4 regions of the Neorhizobium sp. T25_27 genome follow, and region 2 is predicted to be linked to each of the others. Evidence: predicted binding sites of a transcription regulator. Region 2 holds the regulator's gene; each other region holds the start of a gene.

Region 1 (4,061 bases), on a different contig from region 2:
ACGCCGAGGAACGGCATAAGCCGCCACACGATCTTTGAAATTAGCTCTTTTTCCTGAACCAAATTATTTACTCCAAAGCATTTGCCGCAGAGGAAGCAGCGTGTTTCGGTGAAGGGGATGTAGGGAACCCCCTTATGCGCGGCAAGAAAAAGATGCCCGCTGCCGGCCGCTTGCTATCGGCCGGCTTTTCATGAGAGGGATTCGCCAGCCATTTGTCAGGAGTGCCACAATGCTCTCACGCCGTATGCTGATTTCCGGCCTTGCCGCCCTTGCCTTTGCACCCGCCGCCAGCGCCGCCGAACTGCCGGACCTGAAGGGCCGGACGGTTGTCGTGGTCACGGAAAACGCCTATCCGCCGCTGCAATTCGTCGATCCCAAAAGCGGCAAGGCGATCGGCTGGGAATACGATGCGATGAACGAGATCGCCAGGCGGCTGAATTTCAAGCTCGAATACCAGGGCACCAGCTGGGACGCGATGATCCAGGCCGTTTCCGACGGGCAATACGACATCGGCATGACCGGCATCACCATCAAGGACGACCGCAAGGAGAAGGTCGATTTCTCCGATCCCTATATGCGCTCGCAGCAGTTGATGCTGGTGCGCGGCGACGAGAAGCGTTTCACCGACGCCAAGAGTTTTGGCGCCCTGGGGACCGGACTTATCGGCGCACAGCCGGGGACGAGCCCCTTCTACACGGCGGTCTACGAGATCCTCGACGGCAACGAGCAGAACCCGCGGATCAAGCTGTTCGAGACCTTCGGCGCGACGGTGCAGGCGTTGAAGGCGGGAGACGTCGACCTGGTGCTGACGGACAGCACCGCCGGTGACGGGTACGTCAAGGCTTCCGGCGGCTCCTTGAAACTGATCGGCCAGCCGCTCGGCACCGAGGATTTCGGCTTCATCTTCAAGAAGGGTTCGGATCTCGTTGCGCCGGTCAATGCCGCGATCGCCGCGTTGAAAGCCGACGGCACGCTCGATACGCTGAACAAGAAGTGGTTCCTCGACTACAAGATGGGCCAGTAAAGGCATGGCGCCTTCGCGTCGCAGAACGTCCCAGCCGCAGGATTTCCCCTGGTGGCTGGTCGCCTTCGCGATACTTTGCCTTGGCCTGGCGGCGGTCATCGCCCTCAACGACCTTTATTCCCAGGTCTTCAATGTCGTCGCCAAGGGCATCGGCATCACGGTCGGCGTGACGCTCGCCGCCTTTGTCCTGGCGACGCTGCTCGGGCTCGGCATCGCGCTTGCGGGTCTTTCCAACAATGTCGTGCTGAGGCAGGCGGCGCGTTTCTATATCGAGCTCATCCGCGGCATCCCGATCCTCGTGCTGCTCTTCTACATCGCCTTCGTCGGCGCACCGGCCTTTGTGACGCTCTACAATTGGGCACTGGCGCCGCTGATCGAGGGCGGCTGGCTCCAGGCGCTTCTGGTGCGCGACGTCTCGCTGCTCTGGCGGGCGATCATCGCGCTGACGATCGGTTATGCCGCCTTCATCGCCGAAATCTTTCGTGCCGGGTTCCAGGCCGTCGACATCGGCCAGATCGAGGCGGCAAAGGCGCTGGGCTTGACCCGCTGGCAGCGTTTCCGGCTGATCGTTTTCCCCCAGGCGATGCGGGTGATCCTGCCGCCGCTTTCCAACGACTTCGTCTCGATGGTGAAGGATTCATCGCTCGTCTCGGTACTGGGCGTCGCCGACATCACCCAGATGGCCAAGGTCTACGCAGCCGGCTCCTTCCGCTTCTTCGAGACCTATTCGATCGTCACCTATATCTACCTGCTGCTGACGATCGGCCTGTCGCTGGCCCTGCGCGGCATCGAAGGACGTTTGCGGAGGAGGACGGAGCGCTAACGCAAAAGGCGGCCCGAAGGCCGCCTCGCCGTTTCAGTCTCTGCCGAGCGCCTGCGGCGTCAACGACGGCAGGGCGCAGTTTTATTCAGTACACTTCCGGCACGTACATGTCCGCCGGCACCGGATGGCGGATGTAATCGTCGTTCCGGACGCGGCCCGGCAGGTCGATCTGCTCCTTCGGCACGGTCTCGTAAGGCACCTGGGCGAGAAGATGGGAGATCATGTTGAGCCGCGCCTTCTTCTTGTCGACGGCCTGCACCACCCACCAGGGCGCTTCCGGGATGTGGGTGCGCTGGAGCATCTCCTCCTTGGCCTTGGTATATTCTTCCCAGTGGACGCGGCTTTCGAGGTCCATCGGCGACAGCTTCCACTGCTTCAACGGATCGTGGATGCGCATCTTGAAGCGGAATTCCTGCTCTTCGTCGGTAATCGAGAACCAGTATTTGACGAGGATGATGCCCGAGCGGACCAGCATGCGTTCGAATTCCGGCACCGAGCGGAAGAACTCTTCCAGCTCGTCCTTGGTGCAGAAGCCCATCACCCGCTCGACGCCGGCGCGGTTGTACCAGGAGCGGTCGAACATCACCATTTCGCCGGCGGTCGGCAGGTGCGGGACGTAGCGCTGGAAATACCATTGGTTCTGTTCGCGCTCGGTCGGCGCCGGCAGCGCGACGACGCGGGCGACACGCGGGTTGAGGCGCTGGGTGACGCGCTTGATGGCGCCGCCCTTGCCGGCCGAGTCGCGACCTTCGAACAGCACGACCATCTTCAGCTTCTTGTACTGCACCCAGTCCTGCAGGCGGACCAGTTCGTGCTGGAGGCGGAAGAGCTCGCGGAAATAGATTCGGCGGTCGATCGTCGCCTCGGCGGGCTCAGACATGCCCTCGGCGACCAGCTCGTCGAGCCGGTCCTCTTCCATCTGCATTTCCAGCTCTTCATCGAAGCTGTCGGCGATCTCTTCCTTGATGCGGCTGAGCTGGTCTTGCATGGGTTCGGACATGGTGGGCATTCCTCCTTTTATGGAAACTCAGATCAACCACGTTTCCGCGAAAGCTTTATGACAGAGATGCGACAGATTTTCTGCGAAGCAATTCGATTGCCGATTTCTTCGGAAACTGCTATTGCAGCGGCCATGGGATCGAAATTCGGATGCCTCGCGAACCATATCGTCGTGCTGCAGGACCACAAACGTCTGCCGGCACGGTTTTTCGCGCGGGTATCCGGGGCGCTTTGCGACCGACTTAGCTGATTGTCTCAGCTTGCGGCAGCCCTAAGCTGCCGGACACCCATTTCCTGTTTCAGTCAGCTTTACGGACAGCAGCCATGAGCGCACCCCGCACCCTTTACGACAAGATCTGGGACGACCACGTCGTTTCCGAGGACGAGAACCACACCTGTCTTCTCTACATCGACCGTCACCTCGTTCACGAGGTGACGTCGCCGCAGGCTTTCGAGGGCCTGCGCATTGCCGGCCGCAAGGTCCGTGCACCGGAAAAGACGCTCGCCGTCGTCGACCATAACGTCCCGACCACGGCCGACCGCCACGAAGGCATCAAGAACGAGGAAAGCCGCATCCAGGTGGAAGCGCTTGCCCAGAACGCCCGTGATTTCGGCGTCGAATATTATTCGGAAAAGGACGTCCGCCAGGGCATCGTCCACATCGTCGGCCCTGAACAGGGTTTCACCCTGCCGGGCATGACCATCGTCTGCGGCGACAGCCACACCTCGACCCACGGCGCCTTCGGCGCGCTGGCGCACGGCATCGGCACGTCTGAAGTCGAGCACGTGCTCGCCACCCAGACGCTGGTGCAGAAGAAGGCGAAGAACATGCTGGTGCGCGTCGACGGCCAGCTGCCGCCGGGCGTCACCGCCAAGGACATCATCCTTGCCATCATCGGCGAGATCGGCACCGCCGGCGGCACCGGCCACGTCATCGAGTTCGCCGGTGAGGCGATCCGCGCGCTCTCCATGGAAGGCCGCATGACGGTCTGCAACATGACGATCGAAGGTGGCGCCCGCGCCGGCCTGATCGCGCCGGACGAAAAGACCTTCGAGTATATCAAGGACAAGCCGCGCGCCCCGAAGGGCAAGGCCTGGGACATGGCGCTCGACTACTGGAAGACGCTGCAGACGGACGAAGGCGCGCATTTCGACAAGGTGGTCGTGCTCGACGCCGCCAACCTGCCGCCGATCGTCTCCTGGGGCTCCTCGCCG
Region 2 (4,061 bases):
CTCGGCGCATCGAAGATGCAGACGATCTTCCACCATGTCCTGCCGCTTGCCATGCCGGGCATCCTGACGGGCACCATCATCGGCCTGGCCCACGCACTCGGCGAAACCGCGCCGCTGCTGCTGATCGGCATGGTGGCCTTCGTCGCCAACTATCCGACCACGCCGCTCGACCCGTCGACGGCGCTGCCGGTCCAGATCTACATGTGGGCGAACGAAGCGGAGCGCGCGTTCGTCGAGCGTACCTCGGGAGCAATCATCATCCTGCTCCTGTTCCTCATCCTGATGAATGTTGGCGCAATTCTCTTGCGGCGTCGCTTCGAGCGGCGCTGGTAGAAGGAGTATGACAATGAATATGATGTCAGAATCGGCAGTAGAAAAGGCGCTGGACCAAAAGATGAGCGATGCTTCCCACAAGATGATCGGCAAGGACGTTTCGGTTTACTACGGCGAAAAGCGTGCGCTTTTCGACGTGAACCTCAACGTCCGCGAAAACACTGTGACGGCTCTCATCGGTCCTTCCGGCTGCGGCAAGTCCACCTTCCTGCGCTGCCTCAACCGCATGAACGACACGATCGAGAATTGCCGCGTCACCGGCAAGATCACCCTCGACACGGACGATATCTACGACAATAACATCGACGTCGTGGAACTTCGCGCCCGCGTCGGCATGGTGTTCCAGAAGCCGAACCCGTTCCCGAAGACCATCTACGAGAACATTTCCTACGGTCCGCGCATCCACGGCCTTTCCAAGAACAAGGCCGACATGGACCAGATCGTCGAGGCGAGCCTGCAGCGCGCCGGCCTCTGGGGCGAAGTCAAGGATCGCCTGCACGAATCCGGCACGGGCCTCTCCGGCGGCCAGCAGCAGCGTCTGTGCATCGCCCGTGCGATCGCCGTGTCGCCGGAAGTCATCCTCATGGACGAACCCTGTTCGGCTCTCGACCCGATCGCGACCGCCAAGGTTGAAGAACTCATCCATGAGCTGCGTGCCAACTACACGATCGTCATCGTGACGCACTCGATGCAGCAGGCTGCCCGCGTGTCGCAGCGCACCGCCATGTTCCATCTCGGCCAGCTCGTCGAGGAGAACGACACCGACAAGATGTTCACCAATCCCGACGATCAGCGCACCCAGGATTACATCATGGGCCGCTTCGGCTGATCCAGCCGATTGTGCCGCCTGAAAATCAATTTTGAGGACTAGAAGATGGCATCGACCCATATCCTGTCGGCTTACGACGACGAACTGAAATACCTGAGCCGCCGCATTTCCGAGATGGGTGGCCTCGCCGAGCAGATGTGCTCGGACGCTGTGCGCGCGCTGGTCAATTCCGACGCCGCACTCGCGCAGAAGGTCATCTCCGACGACGTGATCCTCGATCACGCCGAGCGCGAGATCGGCGACAAGGCGATCATCACGATCGCCCGCCGCCAGCCGGTTGCGGCCGACCTTCGCGAGATCGTCGGTTCGCTGCGCATCGCCTCCGATCTCGAGCGCGTCGGCGACCTTGGCAAGAACACCGCCAAGCGCGTTATCGCGGTTCAGGGCACCGGCGTTCCGCGCAAACTCGCCCGCGGCCTCGAACATCTCTCCGATCTCGCCCTCGTGCAGCTCAAGGACGTCCTCGACGTCTACGCGACGCGTTCGGCGGAAAAGGCCGAGGCGATCCGCAGCCGCGACGAGGAAATCGACGCGATGTACACCTCGCTGTTCCGCGAACTCCTCACCTACATGATGGAGGATCCGCGCAACATCACCACCTGCACGCATCTCCTGTTCTGCGCCAAGAACATCGAGCGTATCGGCGACCACGCCACCAACATCGCCGAAACCATCTACTACATGACGACGGGCGCCCAGCCGGAAGGCGATCGTCCGAAGGACGACTCGTCGAACACGCTCGGCGCGATCACTGAATAGAACTGACGGAGCAGGCCAAGAATGCTGCCGAAAATCGCTGTCGTAGAAGACGAAGAAGCGCTGAGCGTGCTTCTTCGTTACAATCTGGAAGCCGAGGGTTATGAGGTCGATACCGTTTTGCGGGGCGACGAAGCCGAAATTCGGCTTCAGGAGCGGGTACCGGACCTTCTGATCCTGGACTGGATGCTGCCCGGTGTTTCCGGCATCGAACTCTGCCGCCGGCTGCGCATGCGCCCGGAAACGGAGCGCCTGCCGATCATCATGCTGACGGCCCGCGGCGAGGAGAGCGAACGTGTTCGCGGCCTCGCCACCGGCGCCGACGACTATGTGGTAAAACCCTTCTCGACGCCGGAACTGATGGCCCGCGTCAAGGCCATGCTGCGCCGGGCCCGTCCCGAGGTGCTCTCCAGCGTTCTCCGCTGCGGCGATATCGAACTCGATCGGGAAACCCATCGCGTTCACCGCAAGAGCCGCGAAGTGCGTCTGGGCCCGACCGAATTCCGCCTGCTCGAATTCCTGATGGCAGCGCCAGGGCGGGTCTTCTCCCGCTCGCAGCTTCTGGACGGCGTCTGGGGCCACGACATCTATGTCGACGAGCGTACCGTCGACGTCCATGTGGGAAGACTTCGCAAGGCACTCAACTTCTCCAACATGCAGGATGTCATCCGCACCGTCCGCGGTGCCGGATACTCCATGGAAACATAGTTGGTGGCCACGAGATGAGCGCGCGGGTCCTGTTGGTCGACGACGACGAGTCGTTCCGTCTGATATTGCAGAAAGCCCTCGTGGCCGACAGCTTCGTCGTATCGATGCTGGCAAGTGGAGCCGAGATCTCAAATCGCCTGAAAGCCGTTCCGCCGGATATCCTGGTCATGAGTTCGGATCTTCCGGGCGTGCGAGGTCTCGAGGTCTGCCGGGAGGTCCGTCTCGACCCTATCCTGTCGCGCCTTCCGATCATCCTCCTTGTGCCGTCGGGTGGCGAAGGCCTTCACCTCATCGCGCTGGCGGCGGGCGCCGACGATTGCCTCATGAAGCCATTTTCCCCGGTCGAACTCGTTGTCCGTGTGAAAAACCTGCTGAGGCGCGTCAACCCCGCCCTCCTGGACCACATGCTCAAGGTCGGCGATCTCACGCTCGACCGGGAGGCCCACCGGGTTCACCGGCAGAAACGTGAGGTCAAGCTCGGGCCTAAGGAGTTCAAGCTTCTTGAATTCCTGATGCGGACACCGGGCAAGGTTTATTCCCGCTCGGAGCTCAAGGCATCCCTGTGGGGCGACGACACGACCGTCGATGAACGCGCCATCGACGTCCATATCGGCCGGCTCCGCAAAGTCATCAGCCTCGGCAAGTCCGACAACGTGATCCGGACCGTGCGCGGCGCCGGATACGCATTGGGCGATTTCTGACGCCCCCATTGGCCTCGAGGCTCACCTTTATCCTGACCGTCTCATGCCGCCGGCGGATCATAGCCATGGAAGCTGGCGGGTTTGCTGTGGGCGTCGGCGTTGGATCCCCTCTCTTGGAATTTCTAACACTTAGCTGAAGCTAAAATGTTGAAATTCCATTCTCCCCCGCCAGGGGGGAGATAGGGTACCTGCCGCGCTCTTGCCGTATCCTTCGTCTCCGTGCGTAAATGCATGGCCACCATCGGGGATTGTGATGCGCCGCGACATTCCGGATCGACATCGACGGTTTGCGAGAACCATGCGGTCGGGCTCGACCAAGGCGGAAAATATCCTGTGGCAGGCCGTCCGCAACAGGCAGATCGGCGGCTTCAAGTTCAAGCGTCAGGTTCCGCTGGACGGTTATATCCTCGATTTCCTCTGCTTCGAAGGGCGGTTGATCATCGAGGTGGATGGCGGACAACACGCCGGGAGCATATCCGACCAAATCCGGGATGCATATTTCCAAAGCCAGGGCTTCCGCATCCTGCGCTTCTGGAACGACGAGGTGGTGACCAATCTCGATGGCGCGGTGCTGACCATTCTGGCGGAGTTGAAGAACGGCGGGGAGTGAATCTGCCGATCGGTCGGCGCCTCCGCGCCTGCCTCACTATGGTGCAACGGCGCCGCGGGTTACCTCTCCCCCCTGCGGGAGAGGAAGAAAAATCGGTACTTAGCGTCAGCTAAGTGCCAGATTT
Region 3 (4,061 bases), on a different contig from region 2:
GTGCTGGATCTTGACGGCCACCCTGTCGAGGGTGCGCTGATCGATGTCTGGTCGGACAATTCCGATGGGTTCTACGACGTCCAGCAGCCGGACATTCAGCCAAAATGGAACAATCGCGGGATCTTCGTGACAGGCGCCGACGGCGCCTATAGTTTCGTCGGCATCAAGCCGGTTTCCTACCCGATCCCCGATGACGGTCCGGTCGGCCAGATGCTGAGATCGCTGGGCCGCCACCCATATCGCCCTGCCCATACCCATTATCTGATCACCGCGGAGGGATACCAGAAGCTCGTCACCCACACGTTTGTCGGCGATGACCCCTATCTGGCGTCGGATGCGGTCTTTGGGGTGAAGGACAGCCTGATCGCTCCCTTCGAGCGGATCGATGAAGCGACGATCTGGCGCTCCGATTTCAATTTTGTCCTGACCCCTTTGGATTGCCGCCGATGAACTCTCTAACTTCGTAAGTCGGATAACCTCCGTCTGCTGCGAGCCGGGGTGATGCACTCACCCCGGCCGGCATTCACGGCCAGGCGGCAGCCGCGCTGCCGCCCTCGTTGCGGCTCGACGCCGCGCTGATAGTGTCAGACGGCAATCTTGCCGCCACCCACCTTGGTGATCGCAACGACTGCAGGTCGCACTGGCATGTCGGGCTTGAAGTCCGGCCAGCGGGTGGAAAGGTCCTCGTAATAGGACGGACGGCCATGGCCCGGCCAGTCCTCGCCGCCATCGGCCGGATGCTGGACGGCGACGAAAGCGGTTTCGTCATCCGGTGTGAAGAGTGGACCGCACATCTCGGCACCGACGGGAACGCGGAAGAAGAGCTTGGACGTGGCGCGGGCTTCACCTTCCGTATCGACGGCCCAGAGACCGTCCGTTCGGCCGGTCGCCTTGTTGTTATTGCCATCGGTCGAGACCCAGAGCCGACCGGCGGAATCAACCGCGCAGTTATCCGGCATGCCAAACCAGCCGTTCTTGGTGGTCTCGGTGGAGAAGGTCGCGCCGACCGCCGCAACGGAAGGATCGCCGCACTTCAGAAGCACTTCCCACTTGCCGGAGGTCGCGGTGAAATCGCCGTCGTTTTCGGCGATCTCGATGATATGGCCAAAGGCGTTTTCTGCGCGCGGGTTGGCGGCATTGACCTGGTCGGCCTTGCGGCGGGTGTTGTTGGTCAGCATCACGTAGACCTTGCCGTTGACGCCGTTCGGCTGGACGTCCTCCGGCCGGTCCATTTTCGTGGCACCGAGCACGTCGCCCGCGCGCCGACATTCGATCAACACGTCCGCCTGGCTGTTAAATCCGTTGGCGGCGGTCAGCGGCCCCTGGCCGTGGATCATCGGCAGCCACTGCATGGTGCCGTCTTCGTTGAACTTGGCGACGTAAAGCGTTCCGTTGTCGAGCAGGTTCATGTTGGCTGCGCGGTCGTTCGGGTTGAACGTGCCTTCAGTCACGAACTTGTAGACATAGTCGAACCGTTCGTCGTCACCGAGATAGAAGACGACCTTGCCGTTCTTGGCGACGATCGATTCGGCGCCCTCGTGCTTGGTGCGGCCGAGCGCTGTACGCTTTTTCGGCGTGGAGGCCGGGTCCATGACATCCACTTCGACGATCCAGCCGAAGCGGTTCGGCTCGTTCGGCTCCTTGGCGAGATCGTAGCGGTCGTAGAAATTGGCCCACTCGTAGCTGCCTTCCGGAACGCCGTAACGCTTGTAGTTGGCGGCCTCTTTGTGGCCTTCCGGCAGCTTGCCGGAGAAATAGCCATGGAAATTCTCTTCCGCCATGATGTAGGTGCCCCACGGCGTGACGCCGCCGGCGCAGTTGTTGATCGTGCCGATGGCGCGCGTGCCAGTCGCATCGACATTGGTTTTCAGGCGATCGTTGCCGGCGGCCGGGCCGGTAATTTCCATCGGCGTGTTGGCAGTGATACGGCGATTGTATTTGCCGTCGGTGACGACCTGCCACTTGCCGCCGGCCTTGCGGATTTCGACGATGGTGCCGCCATGGGCCGCCATTTCGACATCCACCTGCTCCTTGCTGAGCGTGCCCTGCTTGATCTTGCCATCCACGACCTTGACGAGGCCTGGGAACATCAGGTGCGGGTTGGTGTATTCGTGATTGACGACGAGCAGGCCGTGCTCGCTCGAACCTTCGAGCGGAATGTAGCCGACATAGTCGTTGTTGTAGCCGAACTGCTTGCTCTGCGCATCGGCCGTCTGTTTGGTCGGATCGAATTTCGGCGCGCCGGGTAGGACGGCATCGCCCCAGCGCAGAAGGATGTCGGCGTCATAACCATCGGCCACGTGGTGGCTGGCATCAACGCCGGCTTCCACTTCGGTGAACTTGAAGGCGGACCCGCTCTTGTCCTGGGCACGGGCCTCGTCGGCGCTCATCAGGGCGACCGGGCTGACCGTGGCCGCGATAGCCGAGACGGCGAGCGAACCCTGCAGAAAATTCCGGCGCGAGAAACGCTTGCCGATGATTTCACCCATGGTCGGGTTGACGCTCGTGTTGTGGCCATCGCCATCCGCGTCTTCAAGCTGAGTCGTCGGGAATATCTTCTGGGAAGTGTGCTCGTTCATTGGCTCGCCTCTAAGTTAGGATTTGCCCCAAGTCTGGAGCCGTTCTAACCTAAAGTTACACTATTACAGGTATGCGACAGGCATCGCCGCGCCGTCCCTCTCTTGTCTCAGGGGTTCCAAATCTTTTTGAAGCCGGCGAAACCATAAGTGTTACCGCTGCGGGCGAGGCCTTCAAGGGAGTGTATTTCAGGGGAGGGTGGAGCCCGCCGCGCGGTAAGCAAGTTCTCGATGCGGCAGCCTATGCCGAACAGCGCCTCAGCCACCGTCCTGTGTGCGTCAGTGGGCGAAAAAGATCGAAAACCGGCCGGTTCGGACCCATCTTGATCTCGGTGGGGTCATGTCGACTTGGGCATTGCGCTCTGTGAATTTACGATGAACTCGCATATAAGGGCGGCGCATTCCTGATGATGCGTCTCAAGCAGAAGATGCGCCCCGTCGTAAATATGCATATCCAATCGGTTGAGCTCGCGGGCATAAGCCATTACCTCATCGAGCTCGAAATAGGGGTCGTGCCGCCCCCAGACTAGCAGCGCCGGCGGCTGGTGATCGCGATGATAGGCCGAAATCTCCGGAAAGCGGGCGACGTAGCGGCCATAGTTGCAGAAGATGCGAAACTGTATTTCGACCAGTCCGGGTCGGCTCATCCGTTCCCAGTCGAGATGCCAGCCTTCCGGCGCGAACTGCGGCTTGAGCCTATCTGGGATGTCGCCAACATATGTGTGCCGCACCCCCTCGAAATTCAGCCATTCGGGCAGGCTCGCGCGGTTCTCCAGGGTAGGTTCCGCCCAGTAGGCTTTGCTGGCGCCCCAAACTGGGCCGAGGCCTTCCTCATGGGCATTGCCGTTCTGAATGATGAGCCCAAGTACGCGGTCGGGTCGTGCCAGCGCCAGATAGTAGGCGACCGGCGCCCCGAAATCGTGGATATAGAGGAAGAACCGCTCCAACCCGATTTCCCGCGTCAAGGCATCGACCGTCCGCGCCATGGCGTCGAACGTGTACTCGTAGTCGTGGGGTGCCTCCGTAAAGCCGAAGCCGGGCAGATCGGGCGCAACGACCCGCGCGACGCTCGCCAGGGGACTGATGACGTCACGGAAACTGTAGGATGAGCTGGGTTGGCCATGGAGCAGCAGCAGACCGGGCGCATCGCGTCGCCCTGCCTCGCGATAGAACAGGTCTACCCCATCTACTTTGACTGTCTGATGCCTGGCCTTTTGCACGTCAAGCATGCCGACCTCCTCGTTTTTCTGACCCGCATGTCAACATTCAAGGAGTGAATTGGTTCACCTGAAAATCCTGCCGTCCGCCCCGTCGTGACCGCATCTGGCTGGATCGGGGCATCTCCAACCGGGCGCGATAAGGTTGGAGCGTTGCCATTTATCATCTGGCGCGCCACATTGCCGCCGCCGCTATAGGAGGAGTTCCATGCATACCGGAAGTGCCAAAGCAGGCCAGAACCTTGCCGGACGCAGGGAGTGGATCGGG
Region 4 (4,061 bases), on a different contig from region 2:
TTCAAGGTCGGACTGGCCGTCAACGGCATGGAATCGGGCGGTCTCGATGCCGCAGGAATTCAGGAAGCGCTTTTCGGTCAGCCGGTCCTGCGACATATCGAGCGCCTTGGCCGGCGGATAAACCGGAACCGAGCGCTGCAGCGCCTCGGCGGCGGTGACCGGCACGTTCTCGAATTCGTAGGTGACGACGTCGCAGCGGCTGGCGAGTTCGGCGAGCGCTGCCGGATCGTCATAGGCGGCAGTGATCTGGGCGTTGGCGACCTGGGCTGCCGGGCAGTCGGCCTGCGGTTCGAGCACGATCGTGCGGAAGTTCAGCCGGGCTGCGGCCATGGCCAGCATGCGGCCGAGCTGGCCGCCGCCGATGATGCCGATCGTGTGGACAGTCATGGAGCCTCGTCGATTGGGTAGTCTGCAACGGCCGCACTCTGGCGGGCGCGCCATTCGTCGAGCCGATCGGCGATCTCGTCGTCGTTGAGGGCGAGAACCGCGGCGGCCAGCAGGGCGGCGTTGATGGCGCCGGCCCGGCCGATGGCAAGAGTGCCGACCGGAATGCCGGCCGGCATCTGGACGATCGACAGCAGGCTGTCCTGGCCGGACAGCGCCTTCGACTGAACCGGCACGCCGAAAACCGGAAGCGGGGTCATGGCGGCGGTCATGCCGGGCAGGTGGGCCGCACCGCCGGCACCGGCGATGATGACCTGGAAACCTTCCGCACGGGCGCCCTTGGCAAATTGCATCATCCGCTCCGGCGTGCGATGCGCCGATATGATACGGGCCTCGTAACCGATATCGAGCGCCTCCAGCGTGTCGGCGGCGTTCTTCATGGTCTCCCAGTCGGACTGGCTGCCCATGATGATGGCGACGGCAGGTCTTTCAGACATGGCGGGACCCTTAAGCGATGATGTCCGGAACAATCTGGTCTTCGAGCTGAGTCATCTTGTCTTTCAGGGACAGTTTCTTCTTCTTCATGCGCTGCACGCGAAGAGCGTCGCAGCCGACCTGGATCATGGCATTGATGGCGGCGTCGTAATCCTCGTGTTCCTGTCGAAGTTTCGCGAGCACCAGCCGGACATCCGCCTGTTCCTGATCTGCCATATTCCAGTCCCCATTCTCACGCCCGGCATTTCAGCGGTCGCCGGCATTCTCCGCAAGCCTCTACCACCAAACCGCGTTAACGGGAAGTTAGACAAGGTCACGAATTTGCCCACTTCAAACCATGATTTCACCTTCGACAAAGCCGGCCGATCGTGTCACACTTCCTTCGTAAACCTGAAGCCTCGGCATTAGGGAATGCCGTGGTAGGTGACTAAGGAAGGAACATGCCACATGACCGTCCAGGCTCATATCGCATCGCTTGAAAAGAAGCACGGTGCATTGGAGGAGGAGCTCCAGACCGTTCTCGCGTCCCCCTCCGCCGACGACCGTGAAATAGCCGACCTCAAGCGGCGCAAGCTGCGCATCAAGGACCAAATGCAGCGCCTTAAGGCAACCACGCGTCATTAGTTCCTCAGTAGGAGAAGCGCCGCTCGCCCATTGTTTCATCAGTCAGAGGCGAATAATAAAAGCGGCAAACCAATAATCCAGAAATAACCCAGAAATAACAATGACAAGGTTCTGGTCGTGGAAGGGAGCCACAATTCCCACGGTTTAAAAGCCGGTCGTCACGACCAGAACTGATCCAGCCACAGGTTCAGCCTGTCGAAGCCCTTGCTGTTGACGGAATAGATGCGCCGCGTGCCTTCCGCCGTCACATTCACCAGATTGCTATCCAGAAGAGCCTTCAAATGCTGCGACACCGCGGGCCGGCTGATCGGCAGGCCTTGCGCAAGTTCGTTTACGGTTCTCGGCGCGCGCCGCAATTCCTCCAGCAGATACCGCCGGTTAGGATCAGCTATGGCTGCAAAGGGGTCAACGGTTGTCATGCGTTGAACTTACGGTAAACGCTCGATAACGGCAAGATTTATTGTGCATCGCAACAATGTTGCTCGCCTTATTTTGCGTTGCTTTTTTAGCTGCATCGCGCTCGCTTTGCCGGGTCAGAACGGCAGGCCGTCCCACAGCAGTTTCAATCCCGCACAGAATGCCAGACCGTAAGTCATCGGATAGAAGGTTTCCGCCTTCAGATGCTTGACGATGGCCGCGCCGATCATGGTCGCGATCAGGGCGACCGGTAGAAGGGTTGCGGAGATGGTGAGGTTTTCGGAGTCGAGTGCGCCGAGGAAGAAGTAAGGGATGACCTTGACCGCATTGACGATCGCGAAGAAGCGGATGCTGGCGCCGGTATAGGCTTTCGGATCGAGCCGCATCGGCAGGACGTAGATCTGGAACGGCGGCCCGCCGGCATGGGCGACGAAGCTCGCGTAACCGGACAGGGCGCCCCAGAAGGTGGCGGCTCCCGGGCGATGCGGCAGGGGAGCCCTCGGCTGGTTGGATCGCGGGCCGTAGACCTGCCAGAAGTAGCGCACGGTAAACAGGATCGTCGCAACCGCGATGACGAGGCGCAGCGCATCGTCCGAGACATAGGCCGACGTTGCCCATCCGAGCGCGATGCCGATGATGCCACCGGGCAGGATCACCAGCAGCGTCCTGGGGTCGTTGAAGTTCCGCCATGACCATAATGCGACGATGTCCATGACGATCAGGATCGGCAGGAAGATCGCCGCCGCCTTGACCGGATCGACGGCAAGCGACATCAGCGGCACGCCGAGCAGACCGATAGCGCCGCCGATGCCTCCTTTCGAGAGGCCGACAAGCAGGACGGCGGGGATGGCGAAGGTGAAGAACGCGAAGCTAAGCGTATCGGGCATGAAGACTCGGAGGTCGATGAGGGAATGGTTGATCCGGCAGGCGGTCCGGTCTATCGAATTTGCGGACAGAAAACGAGTGCGGATTTTCGCAAACCGATATCCGCCGAACGGGAAGAAACATGACCGGACAGAAAGACCGCTGCCGCCTCGTGCTGATCGTGCCGCAATATGACGATGCCGATCAGCAGGCCAAGGATCTCGAAGCAGCGCTTGCAGGCGGCGACGTCGCGTCGGTGATCGTGCCGCAATACGGGCTCGACGACCAGGCGTTCCAGAAGCGTGCGGAAGCGCTGGTCGAACTGATCCAGGCGGCGGGCGCTGCGGCGCTGATTTCCGGCGACAGCCGGGTGGCCGGACGCATCAAGGCGGATGGCCTGCATCTTGGCGGTGACCTCACCGAGCTGGGGGAGGCGATCGAGAAATTCGTGCCGAAGATGATCGTCGGCACCGGCGGGGCGGGCGACCGGCATCAGGCGCTTGCAATCGGTGAACATCGTCCCGACTATATCTTCTTCGGCAAGCTCGATGGCGACATCAAGCCGGAAGCACATCCGAAAAACCTCGCGCTCGGCGAGTGGTGGGCATCGATGATCGAGATCCCCTGCATCGTCATGGGCGGCACCGATACCTCCTCGGCGCTTGCCGTCGCGGAGACCGGCGCGGAGTTCGTGGCGCTCAAGGGAGCGGTCTTTTCCAGCCCCCAGGGCCCCGGTGCCGCGGTCGCTGAAGTCAACGCAATTCTGGACGAAAAAGCGCCACGGTTTGAGGCTTGATGGAGCCCATGCCGTCGAACCGCCTTTCCCGCGTGATTCTGAAAGGGCTGCTGGCGACACTCATCGCTTCGGCGGCGATGCCTTGTCTTGCGCTGGCGCAGGCGAATTCCAGGGCGGTGACCCGGCCCGTGGAGCCCGATTTCCAGCCAATGAAAAAAGGGCGGGTCGAGACCCAGCCAGTTCCGGGCTCCGCAAAGGGAACCAAGGAGCCTGAGGGCCAGCCGAACGGTATCATTCCTTCGGGCGGCGTCGAGCTTTACCAGCGCATGGGCGCGGCACTGCCGCCGGCACCGGCGGAAAAAAACTATACCGGCACCGTGGACGAAGCCTACGGGGCATACCAGCGCGGAATGTATGTGACCGCCCTCGACAAGGCGCTGACCCGGGCGGGGACCGGCGATGCGGCGGCGCAGACGCTGGTCGCCGAAATGATGACCAAGGGCCTCGGCATCAAGCGCGACGCCAAGACCGCGGCATTCTG

What was found. The regulator PhoB, encoded in region 2, activates phosphate uptake and scavenging genes when phosphate is short. The targets are predictions, from matches to a motif close to TGTCATNNANCTGTCAT.
Region 1: a site for PhoB is predicted at 2,894-2,910, ahead of ppk2 (polyphosphate kinase 2). Genes of this name have one in related genera too.
Region 3: a site for PhoB is predicted at 2,642-2,658, ahead of C5J24_RS20040 (PhoX family phosphatase). Genes of this name have one in related genera too.
Region 4: a site for PhoB is predicted at 1,249-1,265, ahead of C5J24_RS25670 (YdcH family protein). Genes of this name have one in related genera too.

Annotation. Positions count from the first base shown of each region.
Region 1 covers NZ_PVBJ01000017.1:18,167-22,227, forward strand. The annotation lists gene C5J24_RS29695 (MFS transporter) at 1-62, opposite strand, end outside; gene C5J24_RS29700 (transporter substrate-binding domain-containing protein) at 230-1,024, shown strand; gene C5J24_RS29705 (amino acid ABC transporter permease) at 1,029-1,847, shown strand; gene ppk2 (polyphosphate kinase 2) at 1,933-2,847, opposite strand; gene leuC (3-isopropylmalate dehydratase large subunit) at 3,171-4,061, shown strand, end outside.
Region 2 covers NZ_PVBJ01000005.1:207,489-211,549, reverse strand. The annotation lists gene pstA (phosphate ABC transporter permease PstA) at 1-333, shown strand, start outside; gene pstB (phosphate ABC transporter ATP-binding protein PstB) at 347-1,162, shown strand; gene phoU (phosphate signaling complex protein PhoU) at 1,208-1,921, shown strand; gene phoB (phosphate regulon transcriptional regulator PhoB) at 1,943-2,626, shown strand; gene C5J24_RS16660 (winged helix-turn-helix domain-containing protein) at 2,641-3,327, shown strand; gene C5J24_RS16655 (endonuclease domain-containing protein) at 3,581-3,937, shown strand.
Region 3 covers NZ_PVBJ01000007.1:172,275-176,335, forward strand. The annotation lists gene C5J24_RS20035 (dioxygenase) at 1-450, shown strand, start outside; gene C5J24_RS20040 (PhoX family phosphatase) at 585-2,579, opposite strand; gene C5J24_RS20045 (alpha/beta fold hydrolase) at 2,915-3,805, opposite strand; gene C5J24_RS20050 (MFS transporter) at 4,002-4,061, shown strand, end outside.
Region 4 covers NZ_PVBJ01000011.1:171,181-175,241, forward strand. The annotation lists gene C5J24_RS25655 (5-(carboxyamino)imidazole ribonucleotide synthase) at 1-387, opposite strand, end outside; gene purE (5-(carboxyamino)imidazole ribonucleotide mutase) at 384-881, opposite strand; gene C5J24_RS25665 (YdcH family protein) at 892-1,095, opposite strand; gene C5J24_RS25670 (YdcH family protein) at 1,327-1,503, shown strand; gene C5J24_RS25675 (helix-turn-helix transcriptional regulator) at 1,662-1,922, opposite strand; gene C5J24_RS25680 (sulfite exporter TauE/SafE family protein) at 2,037-2,807, opposite strand; gene C5J24_RS25685 (thiamine phosphate synthase) at 2,927-3,580, shown strand; gene C5J24_RS25690 (tetratricopeptide repeat protein) at 3,580-4,061, shown strand, end outside.